3 regions of the Citrobacter koseri ATCC BAA-895 genome follow, and region 2 is predicted to be linked to each of the others. Evidence: predicted binding sites of a transcription regulator. Region 2 holds the regulator's gene; each other region holds the start of a gene.

Region 1 (4,224 bases), 360 kb from region 2:
GGCGATGATCCAGATAGGTGGCAATCACCGGTTCAGGCAATCCCATCGTTTTTGCCAGCAGGGTGATACTTTGTTCACGCTGGCTTATCGTTAACGCATCGGCCTGGCTGAAGGTGTCCAGAACGCCCTGAATGAAGCTGCCGTTCTTTTCGGCATAAGGGCGCGCCGCCAGATAGAACGAACCGGTTTGTTTCAGGTCGGTCCCGTCTTTCAGGACGCGAACGCCACCCTGCAACAGCGCAGCGGAATAGTAAGGGTCCCAGATTGCCCACGCATCGACATTCCCCTGCTGGAATGCGGCGCGGGCGTCTGCTGGCGTCAGGTATGTGGCCTGGATATCGGTAAATTTAAGTCCGGCCTGTTGCAGTGCGCGCAACAGCAGATTGTGCGAACTGGAACCTTTCTGGAAGGCGACTTTGTGTCCTTTCAGATCCGCGACGGTTTTAATCGGACTGTTTTCAGGGACGAGAATGACCTCGGCTTTTGGTTTGGGAGGCTCAACGCCAACATAAACCAGGTCCGCCCCGGCAGCCTGCGCAAAAATAGGGGGAATATCGCCGGTACTGCCGAGATCGATACTGCCGACATTCAATGCCTCCAGCATTTGCGGGCCCGCCGGGAACTCAACCCAGGAGATTTTGGTTTGCGGGTAACGCTTCTCCAGCAGTTGGTGGCTTTTCGCCAGCACCATACTGATGCTGCCTTTCTGATAGCCGATGCGCAGTGCGTCAGGCGCTGACTCTGCCGCGTGTGACCAGGCCGAAAGCGAGAGTAATCCGGCCAGCGCCAGCCATTGAGGACGATGTCTGAAAAATTTAAACATGGGCAACGCCTCGTGGTGAATGAATGACGGGAACCGGCACATCGCGGCGGTGCAACGCTTGCCAGAATGTTTCAAGCGCGCTGTCAAGGCGATGTTGTAAATTAGGGGTGAACTGCGGTTTATGCTGGTAATCAATCACCTGGGAATCGTCGGCAAATACGCCGTGCAGGATCTCTTGTGCTTTCAGCGCGCTCAGCACCGGCTTGAGCGCGTAGTCAACGGCCAGTAAATGGGCGACAGTACCGCCGGTTGCCAGCGGTAATACGGCTTTGCCTTCCAGCGCTCGTTCAGGAAGCAGGTCGAGCAACGTTTTTAACGCCCCGGAATAGGCGGCTTTATAAACCGGCGTTGCGACGATCAGCCCGTCTGCATCCTGTAATTGTTCTATAAATGTTTTTAACGCCGGGCTGTCGAAACGCGCATATAGCAAGTCTTCGGGGTCAAAGTTATGCAAATTCCAGTGGCTGACTTCGACGTCCAGACTGTTCAGTTTTTCCCGGGAATATTCCAGTAACGCACTGGAACGAGAGGGAAAGCGTGGGCTTCCCGCCAGAGTGATGACGCGCATAATCTCAATCTCCCCTTATAACTAATTATTCGATTTTCATTAACATTGATAACAATTTGTGCAGTCTGACAGAGAGATTTTGTTTACCGAAATGATTTATGCGGGATAGAAAAGTTGGAAATTGAATAAAAAGAGGACAACAAGGAAAACGATTGCTATTTATTGCCGCAAGTCAATTCCCTTTTCGCTGGATATCGCACATAATACGCCCCCGGTCTGCACACCGGGAATCCAGGAGAGTTCATGTACTACCCCTTCGTTCGTAAAGCCCTTTTTCAGCTCGATCCAGAGCGCGCTCATGAATTTACGTTTCAGCAATTACGCCGTGTAACAGGCACGCCGCTGGAAGCGCTTGTCCGACAGAAAGTCCCTGCGAAGCCAGTAAGCTGCATGGGGCTGACATTTAAGAACCCGCTCGGCCTTGCTGCGGGTCTGGATAAGGACGGAGAGTGCATCGACGCTCTGGGCGCAATGGGATTCGGATCGATTGAGATCGGAACCGTGACGCCGCGCCCTCAGCCTGGTAACGATAAGCCGCGCCTTTTCCGCCTGGTTGATGCCGAAGGGTTGATCAACCGGATGGGCTTTAATAATTTGGGCGTTGATAACCTGGTAGAGAATGTCAAAAAAGCGCATTTCGACGGTATCCTCGGAATTAATATCGGCAAAAATAAAGATACGCCGGTAGAGAATGGCAAAGATGACTATCTGATTTGTATGGAAAAAATCTATGCATATGCCGGTTATATCGCCATTAATATCTCTTCGCCAAATACCCCTGGGTTACGTACGCTACAATATGGAGAGGCGCTGGATGATTTGCTGACGGCAATTAAAAATAAGCAAAATGATCTCCAGACGATCCACCATAAATATGTTCCGATCGCGGTAAAGATCGCCCCGGATCTTTCTGAGGACGAATTGATCCAGGTGGCCGACAGTTTAGTTCGCCATAATATTGATGGTGTGATTGCGACAAATACGACGCTCGATCGTTCTCTGGTTCAGGGAATGAAAAATTGCGATGAAACGGGTGGTTTAAGCGGTCGACCATTACAGTTAAAAAGTACAGAAATTATTCGCCGACTGTCCCAGGAATTGAAAGAACAGTTACCGATTATTGGCGTCGGCGGGATAGATTCTGTCATCGCGGCGCGTGAGAAGATGGCTGCTGGCGCTACGCTGGTACAAATTTATTCCGGCTTTATTTTTAAAGGCCCGCAACTGATTAAAGAAATCGTTACCCATATTTGATTCTTTTCTCTCATTATCAGACAACCAGGGCTTTATTTCCGGCCCTGGTTGTTTTATATTCCTTCATTGTTGCTTATTTAAACATTTTAGGCTTTGCTTATTAAGGTAATAAACGAAGCGGTGAAAAAGGACATTTTTGCAACAGGGTGATGGAAACGGGAGAGAGTACAATGCGAATTAAACCTGACGATAACTGGCGCTGGTATTATGATGAAGAGCATGACCGTATGATGCTCGATTTAGCCAATGGCATGTTATTTCGCTCGCGCTTTGCTCGCAAAATGCTCACGCCGGATGCATTTTCGCCGTCTGGTTTTTGTGTCGATGATGCCGCGCTCTATTTCTCTTTTGAAGAAAAATGTCGCGATCTCGAATTATCGAAAGAACAAAAAGCGGAACTGGTGCTCAATGCGCTGGTGGCGATCCGTTATCTGAAACCACAGATGCCAAAAAGCTGGCATTTTGTCGCACACGGCGAGATCTGGACGCCAACGGTGGGTGATGCCGCCTGCGTGTGGCTTAGCGACACCGAAGAGCAGGTGAATTTACTGGTGGTTGAGCCGGGTGAAAACGCGGCGCTATGCCTGCTGGCCCAGCCCGGTGTCGTCGTGGCTGGACGCACTATGCAGCTCGGCGATGCGATTAAGATCATGAACGACAGACTGAAGCCGCAACAGCGACTCGCCAGCTTCAGCCTTGAACAAGCGGTTTAATTTCCCAGCCTGAGCGCGGTTTTTGGCACGCAGCTACAGCTAAGAATCGTTCCGTCATCGTTAATCGCTGATTTTTTCAGCGGACTCACTTCGCCTTCCAGCAGCGTTATCCGGCAACTGCCGCAGATCCCGGCCCGACATGAATAAGGGATGCGGATACCCTGATTCTCCAGTTGTTCAAGCAGCACCTGTTGGTTATTCCCACGAAAGGTTTGCCCCTGCCAGTCGATAGTGACTGTCGTATCAGGCTGTTTTTCCGGCGCCACCGCATCATCAGAATTTGCGGCGCCATAAGGTTTGGCGGGGGCGGTTGCGAGAATGTCAACCTCATCGCCTACGCGAATGACGCCACTGTTACGCGCAATCAGGTTCTGCCCGAAATCAACATCGCCGTTGTCCTGCGCCGTGCGAAAGGCTTGCAAGGTTGCCAGCGGCTCACCCGTTGGGTGTTTTTGCCCTTTCTCAGGGCTGACGGTGGTGAAAATACAACGGCTGCACGGTTTTGCGACATCAAAGACGACGTCGCCGATACGAATGACCTTCCAGGTGTCTTCTTCCCAGGGCGCCGCGCCGGAAACGACCAGATTGGGGCGAAACTGTTCTATTTTCACGCCAGCCGGGCAACGCTGCTGTAAGTCGCGCAGTGAGGCTTCGTTGGCCAGCAGAAAGGGATAACCATCGGCAAATGACAACGGCACGTCGTCGCGGCGTTTGACTCTACGCGTAAGTTGGGGGCCGACCCAGCGTAATTGCACGTCACGGGAAAAGAATCCGCTTAACCACTGATTTATCGCGTCCGGGGCGATACGGGCAGTAAAATGGTTTCCCCAGACTTCGGTTGGCGCATCCTGCGCGGCGAAATCAGC
Region 2 (4,224 bases):
CCAGTGCCTGCCAGATCACCGTAGCGGCACAAACCCCCACCGCCTGAATAAAACGCAGTACCAGCAGCCCAGTAGCGCTTTCGACCCACATCATCCCCAGACTGCCCAGCGCGAAGATGGAGAGACCCAGCAGCAAAATGGGTTTACGCCCGTAACGGTCTGACAGCGGCCCCCACAGCAGTTGCGCGACGGCGAAACCGGCCAGGAACAGACTGAGGCTGGCGCTGACAGCCGCCGCCGGTGTTTGCAGGTCGGCCTGAATTGCCGCGAACGCAGGCAGATACATATCTGTTGCCAGAAAGCCCAGCACGCTGAGACCCGCCAGCCAGACTAAAAAACCTTTTCCGGGTTGCATAATTGTTTCTCTTTTCCAGAAGTAAGACATTGCCGCTGAGTGTAGGGAGTGAAATTCTGCTTGTGAAACGCTAATATTTGGCTACTGGATTCAAAATTTTTGCAGGCAGAATATGTGGTCAGAATATTCACTCGAAGTGGTTGATGCCGTTGCCCGTAATGGCAGTTTTAGTTCTGCGGCGCAGGAGTTGCACCGCGTGCCTTCTGCGGTGAGCTACACCGTCCGTCAACTGGAAGAGTGGCTGGCGGTGCCGCTTTTCGAACGACGCCATCGGGATGTTGAACTGACCCCCGCCGGGGCATGGTTTTTAAAGGAAGGGCGCTCTGTTATCAAAAAAATGCAGATCACCCGACAGCAGTGCCAGCAGATCGCCAACGGCTGGCGGGGTCAACTGGCGATTGCGGTCGACAATATTGTTAAGCCGGAGCGCACCCGGCAGATGATTGTTGATTTTTATCGTCATTTTGATGATGTGGAATTGCTGGTCTTTCAGGAGGTATTTAACGGCGTCTGGGATGCGCTGTCGGACGGGCGCGTGGAGCTGGCTATCGGCGCGACGCAGGCCATTCCGGTTGGAGGACGCTACACCTTTCGCGATATGGGGATGCTGAGCTGGAGCTGCGTGGTCGCCCGCCATCATCCGCTGGCGTCAATGGCTGGCCCGCTCAGTGACGACACGTTGCGCAACTGGCCGTCGCTGGTCCGGGAGGATACCTCGCGTACGCTTCCGAAGCGCATCACCTGGCTGCTGGATAACCAAAAACGCGTGGTGGTGCCGGACTGGGAATCTTCAGCGACCTGCCTTTCCGCGGGACTGTGTGTGGGAATGGTGCCGACCCACTTTGCTAAGCCGTGGATCGACAGCGGGAAATGGGTGGCGCTACAGCTTGAGAATCCGTTTCCTGATGCGGCGTGCTGTCTGACGTGGCAGCAGAACGACACGTCGCCCGCGCTGGCCTGGTTACTGGACTATCTGGGCGACAGCGAAACGCTGAATAAAGAGTGGTTACGGGAGCCGGAAGAGGCTCCCGCAGAAGGGGATTAACGGCGATAGTCGCGGAATGGGCCATCGGCGACAGAGCGACGCTCAATCAGACGCGGATGCACCTCAATGGACTGCGACTCTTCGCGTTTATTGACGATACGGTCAAGCAGCATATTGAAGGCCGTTTCACCCAGAGAATCTTTCGGCTGGTGAATCGTCGTCAGCGCAGGCGTAAAGTAACGCGCGTTGCGTACGTTGTCGTAGCCGATGACCGAGATATCCTGCGGTACGCGCAGCCCCATCTCGTCAGCGGCGCACAACGCGCCCATCGCCATAATGTCGCCACCGCAGAATACGGCCGTCGGGCGGTGAGACTGGGAGATCATTTGCTGCATCGCGCGGTAGCCTGATTCCGGCTCGAAATCACCCTGAACGATCCAGTTTTCCGGCACGTTTATCAGCGCTTCTTCCATCGCTTTCATAAAGCCAGCCAGACGACCTGCGCCGGTGTTGCGTTCCATCGGGCCGGGGATCACGCCAATTTCACGGTGGCCGCGTTCAACCAGATAACGACCGGCCATATAGCCGCCTGCAAAGGCGTTATCAATGACCGTATCGGTAAAGTCCGCTTTGGCTTCGCCCCAGTCCATCACCACCATCGGGATATGGCGATACTCTTCAAGCATAGAGAGCAGGGACTCAGGGTATTCGGAACACATGACCAGCAGGCCATCCACGCGTTTTTGCGCCATCATGGAGAGGTACGCGCGCTGTTTTTCCAGGTTGTTCCAGGCGTTGCCCAGAATCAGCGTATATCCTTTCTGGAAACAGTTCTTTTCAACGGCTTCGATAATTTCAGCAAAATAGGCGGCTTCGCTGCTGGTCGCCAGCAAACCAATCGATTTGGTGTGGTTAACCTTCAGGCTGCGGGCAACCGCGCTGGGAGAGTAGTGCAGCTCTTTAATGGCTGCCCATACCGCGTTGCGCGTCTCTTCCGCAACGAAGCGCGTTTTGTTAATTACGTGTGATACGGTTGTAGTGGAAACGTTTGCTCGCTTCGCCACATCTTTAATTGTTGCCATTACATCTCACTCCAGACCATATCCTGAACTCCTGAAAATACTGTAAGTAAACGTTTGCCTTTACACACCTTGATCGCAACGTCAGGGTTGCGGCACGCCGGGAAAACGACACGGAACATCAGGAAGGGGGCAATGGCCGGTACGCTAATCAAGTAAGCGTGGAATTTTGTCTGATCTTGACGAAAAGGGGAAGAGTTAAAAGCGCTTATCAATATAAATCATGGGAGATTTTTGCATTCAAGTGTGTAAAAATGCGCAATATCACTTTTTGTGTGGGAATAAAAAGGAGAAAACTTGATGAGCACCGATCTGAAATTTTCGTTAGTGACCACCATTATTGTGCTGGGCCTGATTGTCGCAGGCGGTCTGACTGCCGCACTGAACTGATTTACCTCTGAGGGAGAGCATTCTCCCTCTGTCTTTCCTCTCTCTTCTTCCTCATTTTTAACCAAATCGTAAAAGTCTTTTGCTATTTTGCTTACTTTATTAGTTTTGTGATTGATGTCATGCTTTTGACTCTTTTGCGTGCCTCGTGACGGCACGAAGCTGCGGAGTCGATGTATGAAAATAAATTATCCCTTACTGGCGCTGGCAATTGGCGCATTTGGTATTGGAACCACCGAGTTCTCTCCTATGGGCTTGTTGCCTGTTATCGCTCGCGGCGTGGATGTCTCGATTCCTGCGGCCGGAATGCTAATCAGCGCGTATGCCGTTGGTGTGATGGTCGGCGCACCGTTGATGACGCTGCTGCTTTCCCATCGCGCACGTCGTAATGCGCTTATTTTTTTGATGGCGATTTTTACCCTCGGAAATGTGCTGTCGGCCATCTCGCCGGATTACACTACGTTGATGCTGTCGCGGATTCTGACCAGCCTGAATCACGGCGCTTTCTTCGGTCTGGGGTCGGTGGTGGCGGCCAGCGTCGTCCCCAAACATAAACAGGCCAGTGCGGTCGCCACCATGTTTATGGGGCTGACAATCGCCAATATTGGCGGTGTTCCTGCGGCGACCTGGCTGGGGGAAACCATTGGCTGGCGTATGTCCTTCATGGCGACGGCGGGGCTGGGCGTAATTTCAATGATTAGCCTCTTTTTCTCGTTGCCGAAAGGCGGGGCGGGAGAGCGCCCTGAGGTGCGCAAAGAGCTGGCGGTGCTGTTGCGACCACAGGTGTTATCGGCATTACTGACCACCGTTCTGGGCGCAGGCGCGATGTTTACACTCTATACCTATATCGCCCCAGTGCTGCACAGCATTACGCATGCAACGCCTGCTTTCGTTACCGGTATGCTGGTACTGATTGGCGTTGGCTTTTCTATCGGCAACTATCTGGGGGGAAAACTGGCGGATCGTTCGGTTAACGGCACCCTGAAAGGATTTTTGCTGCTGCTGATGGTGATTATGCTGGCGATCCCGTTCCTGGCGCGCAACGAAGTGGGTGCTGCTATCAGCATGGTGGTATGGGGGGCGGCGACATTCGCGGTGGTTCCGCCTTTACAAATGCGCGTTATGCGGGTTGCCAGCGAAGCGCCAGGCCTCTCTTCATCGGTCAATATCGGTGCCTTTAATCTCGGTAATGCGCTTGGCGCAGCGGCGGGGGGCGCAGTGATTTCCGGTGGTTTGGGCTACAGCTTCGTACCGGTGATGGGGGCGATTGTGGCAGGGCTTGCGCTGTTGCTGGTCTTTGTCTCTGCGCGCAGACAGCCTGAAGACGTTTGCGTGGCGAACTAAGCGCAGCATTAAAACGCAGAAGGGACTCCCTTCTGCGTTATTCTCTTTATGCCGCGAAGTTTTTCGCCACAAAG
Region 3 (4,224 bases), 2.4 Mb from region 2:
TGCCATCCGCTTGAACAGCGCGATGAGATCATGCGCTGGTCGGATGAACGTTTTTGCCATGAGCTACAGTCGGCGTTTGGCTGGCGGCTGGGACGAATCACCCATGCGGGTAAGCGCAGCGCTTATCCGTTAGCGCTCACCACGGCGGCCAAAGCGATAACCCATCGCACCGTGCTGGTCGGCAATGCGGCGCAGACGCTGCATCCTATCGCCGGGCAAGGGTTTAACCTGGGGCTGCGCGATGTGATGAGCCTTGCCGAAACGCTGGTGCAGGCGCATGAGTCTGGGGCAGACGTCGGCGAGTACGGCGTGCTTTCTGAGTACCAGTCGCGCCGTCAGGCTGACAGAGAGGCGACGGTTGGCATAACGGATAGCCTGGTGCATCTGTTTGCTAACCGCTGGGCGCCGCTGGTTGCCGGGCGCAACGTCGGCTTAATGGCGATGGAGTTATTGCCTCCCCTTCGCGACACGTTGGCAAAACGGACGTTGGGCTGGGTCGCACGATAATTCACCGGTAGGTCGGAATAAAGAAGTAGGCCTGATTAGCGCAGCGCCATCAGGCAATGCCGCGGAAGTAATGTAATGCCGGATAGTGGCTTTGCCTTATCCGGCCTACGGTTTTTGATTGTCCTATTTTCAGGAGTACACAGTGCAAAGTGTTGATGTAGCCATTGTTGGCGGAGGCATGGTAGGCCTGGCTGTCGCCTGCGGTTTGCAGGGCAGCGGTTTACGCGTTGCCGTTCTGGAACAGCGCGTTCCACAGCCGCTGGCGAGCGACGCTCCCCCGGCATTACGCGTGTCGGCTATCAATGCCGCCAGTGAAAAACTGCTTACGCGTCTTGGGGTCTGGTCAGACATTCTTGCTCGCCGCGCAAGCTGCTACCACGGTATGGAAGTCTGGGATAAAGACAGCTTTGGCCGCATTGAGTTTGATGACAAAAGCATGGGATACAGCCACCTGGGGCACATCATTGAAAATTCGGTGATCCACTACGCGCTATGGCAAAAGGCGCAGCAGTCAGCGGATATTACCCTGATGGCGCCGGCTGAATTGCAGCAGGTCGCCTGGGGAGAAAATGAAACCTTCCTGACCCTGAAAGATGGCGCGATGCTGACGGCAAGGCTGGTGATTGGCGCAGACGGCGCGAACTCCTGGCTGCGCAACAAAGCGGATATTCCGCTGACCTTCTGGGATTACCGTCATCATGCGCTGGTGGCGACCATCCGCACCGAAGAGGCGCACGGCGCCGTTGCGCGTCAGGCGTTTCATGGCGAAGGCATCCTGGCGTTCCTGCCATTAAGCGATCCGCATCTGTGTTCCATTGTCTGGTCGCTGTCTCCGCAGGACGCTGAGCATATGCAGCAGGCGAGTGAGGATGCGTTCAATCGGGCGCTGAACGTCGCGTTTGATAACCGCCTCGGCTTATGCCTCGTTGAGAGCGAACGCCAGGTGTTCCCGCTGACGGGACGCTATGCGCGTCAGTTTGCCGCACACCGGCTGGCGCTGGTGGGCGACGCCGCACATACCATCCATCCGCTGGCGGGGCAGGGGGTGAACCTCGGCTTTATGGACGCCGCAGAGTTGATCGATGAACTCAAACGTCTGCAACGCCAGGGCAAAGACATTGGTCAATACCTCTATTTGCGTCGCTACGAGCGCAGCCGTAAGCACAGCGCCGCGATGATGCTGGCAGGTATGCAAGGTTTTCGCGAACTGTTTGCCGGAGAGAACCCGGCGAAGAAATTGCTGCGCGATATTGGTCTGAAACTGGCCGATACTCTTCCGGGCGTAAAACCGCAACTGATTCGTCAGGCGATGGGATTGAACGATCTGCCTGAGTGGCTCCGCTAAGCATTTCCCTCCTGCTTCTGAGAGTTTGAAACCCGTCACATTTTCCTCTCCCGGCCTTCGCGCCGGGACGCTTTCCTCATTTGAAATAATCTAATTTCACCTCTCTTTTCGCATTAGTTTTTTTAATATTACGATTTTCAACTATCGTCATTTTTGACATTTTTTCCACATTTAATATGGGTGTGTGCGGGATGGTTACGTATTTTATTATCGTTTATGGAGGTGGTTTGTTTATTTTGTGGTTTTTTATGCTGAGGTGGGTTTGGCGTTTTTTGGTCATAAGCTAATGTGATGGTTAATTTTGCCTTATGGTTTAGCGTCTGCTTCGGTGGTAAGTTCAGGTAAAAGAGAACGTTTGCGTCGAAGCCCTGGAGTGGCTGCGACGCCGGGTTTCGTGGCGAAGATTTCACCATGAAATGGTTGTAAGCCCCGCTTATTCAATGAGGACAAGATGGCTCAACAGACTCCTTTATACGAACAACACACGCTTTGTGGCGCGCGCATGGTGGATTTCCATGGCTGGATGATGCCGCTGCACTATGGTTCTCAACTTGATGAGCACCATGCAGTTCGCACTGATGCCGGTATGTTTGATGTGTCGCATATGACCATCGTCGATCTACGCGGCAGCCGCACCCGGGAGTTTTTGCGTTATCTGCTGGCGAATGACGTGGCGAAACTCACAAAGACCGGTAAAGCCCTCTACTCTGGCATGCTCAATGCCTCGGGCGGCGTGATAGATGACCTGATTGTCTATTACTTCACTGAAGATTTCTTCCGCCTCGTTGTAAACTCCGCCACCCGCGAAAAAGACCTCTCCTGGATTACCCAACACGCCGAACCTTACGCCATCGACATCACCGTTCGTGACGACCTGTCGCTGATTGCGGTACAGGGGCCGAATGCGCAGGCGAAAGCGGCCACGCTGTTTACTGAAGAACAGCGCAAGGCGGTGGAAGGCATGAAACCGTTCTTTGGCGTGCAGGCGGGCGATCTGTTTATTGCAACAACCGGTTATACCGGCGAAGCAGGCTATGAAATTGCGATGCCAAACGAAAAGGCGGCGGATTTCTGGCGTGCGCTGGTGGAATCCGGCGTGAAGCCGTGTGGCCTGGGCGCGCGCGATACGCTGCGTCTGGAAGCGGGTATGAACCTGTATGGTCAGGAGATGGATGAAGGCGTCTCTCCGCTGGCGGCGAACATGGGCTGGACCATCGCCTGGGAACCGGCCGATCGCGATTTTATTGGTCGCGAGGCGCTGGAAGTCCAGCGTGAAAAAGGCACCGAACAACTGGTGGGTCTGGTTATGACCGAGAAAGGCGTACTGCGTAACGAACTGCCGGTACGCTTTACCGATGCCCAGGGGAATCAGCTGGAAGGCGTTATCACCAGCGGCACTTTCTCTCCAACGCTGGGCTACAGCATTGCGCTGGCGCGCGTTCCGGCGGGTATTGGCGAGACGGCGATCGTGCAGATCCGCAATCGCGAAATGCCAGTAAAAGTCACTAAACCTGTTTTTGTGCGTAACGGCAAAGCCGTCGCGTGATTCATCCTTTTTTGGAGATTTATTGATGAGCAACGTACCTGTAGAACTGAAATACAGCAAAGAACACGAATGGCTGCGCAAAGAAGCAGACGGTACTTACACGGTTGGCATCACGGAACACGCTCAGGAATTGCTGGGCGATATGGTTTTTGTCGATCTGCCAGACGTCGGCGCCACCGTTGCGGCGGGCGATGACTGCGCGGTAGCAGAATCGGTAAAAGCCGCTTCTGACATTTATGCGCCGGTGAGCGGTGAGATTGTGGCGGTAAACGACGCGCTCAGCGACTCCCCTGAACTGGTCAACAGCGAGCCGTATGCGGGTGGCTGGATCTTCAAAATCAAAGCCAGCGACGAAAGCGAAATCGACTCGCTGCTGGATGCAACCGCATACGAAGCATTGTTAGAAGACGAATAAATACGCTTCATCCTTCACGCAGCAGGTGTGTTGGCTTCCTCGCTCACCCCAGTCACTTACTTAGGTAAGCTCCTGGGGGTTCTCTGCGTCGCCGCCGTCCTGCAACGTGAATGATTTTGCGTATTCGTTTTCGCACGCGTAGGCCCGGTAAGCGTTAGCGCCACCGGGCAATTAAGCCAGAGACAATCACGATTCACTGCACGTTTCAGGAACCATCGCCCATGACACAGACGCTAAGCCAGCTTGAAAACAGCGGCGCTTTCATTGAACGCCACATTGGACCGGACGCCGCACAGCAGCAAGAGATGCTGAATACCGTTGGCGCCGAGTCGTTAAACGCGCTGATCGGCCAGATTGTGCCGAAAGACATTCAGCTTGCCACGCCGCCGCAGGTAGGTGAAGCGGCGACGG

Evidence for each region. The regulator PurR, encoded in region 2, represses purine synthesis genes. The targets are predictions, from matches to a motif close to CANGCAAACGTTTGCNTG.
Region 1: the regulator PurR is predicted to act here: its motif matches at 1,533-1,550, upstream of pyrD (quinone-dependent dihydroorotate dehydrogenase).
Region 3: the regulator PurR is predicted to act here: its motif matches at 2,197-2,214, upstream of gcvT (glycine cleavage system aminomethyltransferase GcvT).

What each region holds. Positions count from the first base shown of each region.
Region 1 is NC_009792.1:1,961,690-1,965,913, reverse strand. Features, by position in the region: gene CKO_RS09015 (sulfonate ABC transporter substrate-binding protein) at 1-823, opposite strand, end outside; gene ssuE (NADPH-dependent FMN reductase) at 816-1,391, opposite strand; gene pyrD (quinone-dependent dihydroorotate dehydrogenase) at 1,635-2,645, shown strand; gene zapC (cell division protein ZapC) at 2,816-3,358, shown strand; gene CKO_RS08995 (YcbX family protein) at 3,355-4,224, opposite strand, start outside.
Region 2 is NC_009792.1:1,603,510-1,607,733, reverse strand. Features, by position in the region: gene punC (purine nucleoside transporter PunC) at 1-355, opposite strand, end outside; gene punR (DNA-binding transcriptional activator PunR) at 468-1,400, shown strand; gene purR (HTH-type transcriptional repressor PurR) at 1,397-2,422, opposite strand; gene cydH (cytochrome bd-I accessory subunit CydH) at 2,720-2,809, shown strand; gene CKO_RS07130 (MFS transporter) at 2,984-4,150, shown strand; gene sodB (superoxide dismutase [Fe]) at 4,197-4,224, opposite strand, start outside.
Region 3 is NC_009792.1:3,957,512-3,961,735, reverse strand. Features, by position in the region: gene ubiH (2-octaprenyl-6-methoxyphenyl hydroxylase) at 1-507, shown strand, start outside; gene ubiI (FAD-dependent 2-octaprenylphenol hydroxylase) at 650-1,852, shown strand; gene gcvT (glycine cleavage system aminomethyltransferase GcvT) at 2,304-3,398, shown strand; gene gcvH (glycine cleavage system protein GcvH) at 3,424-3,813, shown strand; gene gcvP (aminomethyl-transferring glycine dehydrogenase) at 4,035-4,224, shown strand, end outside.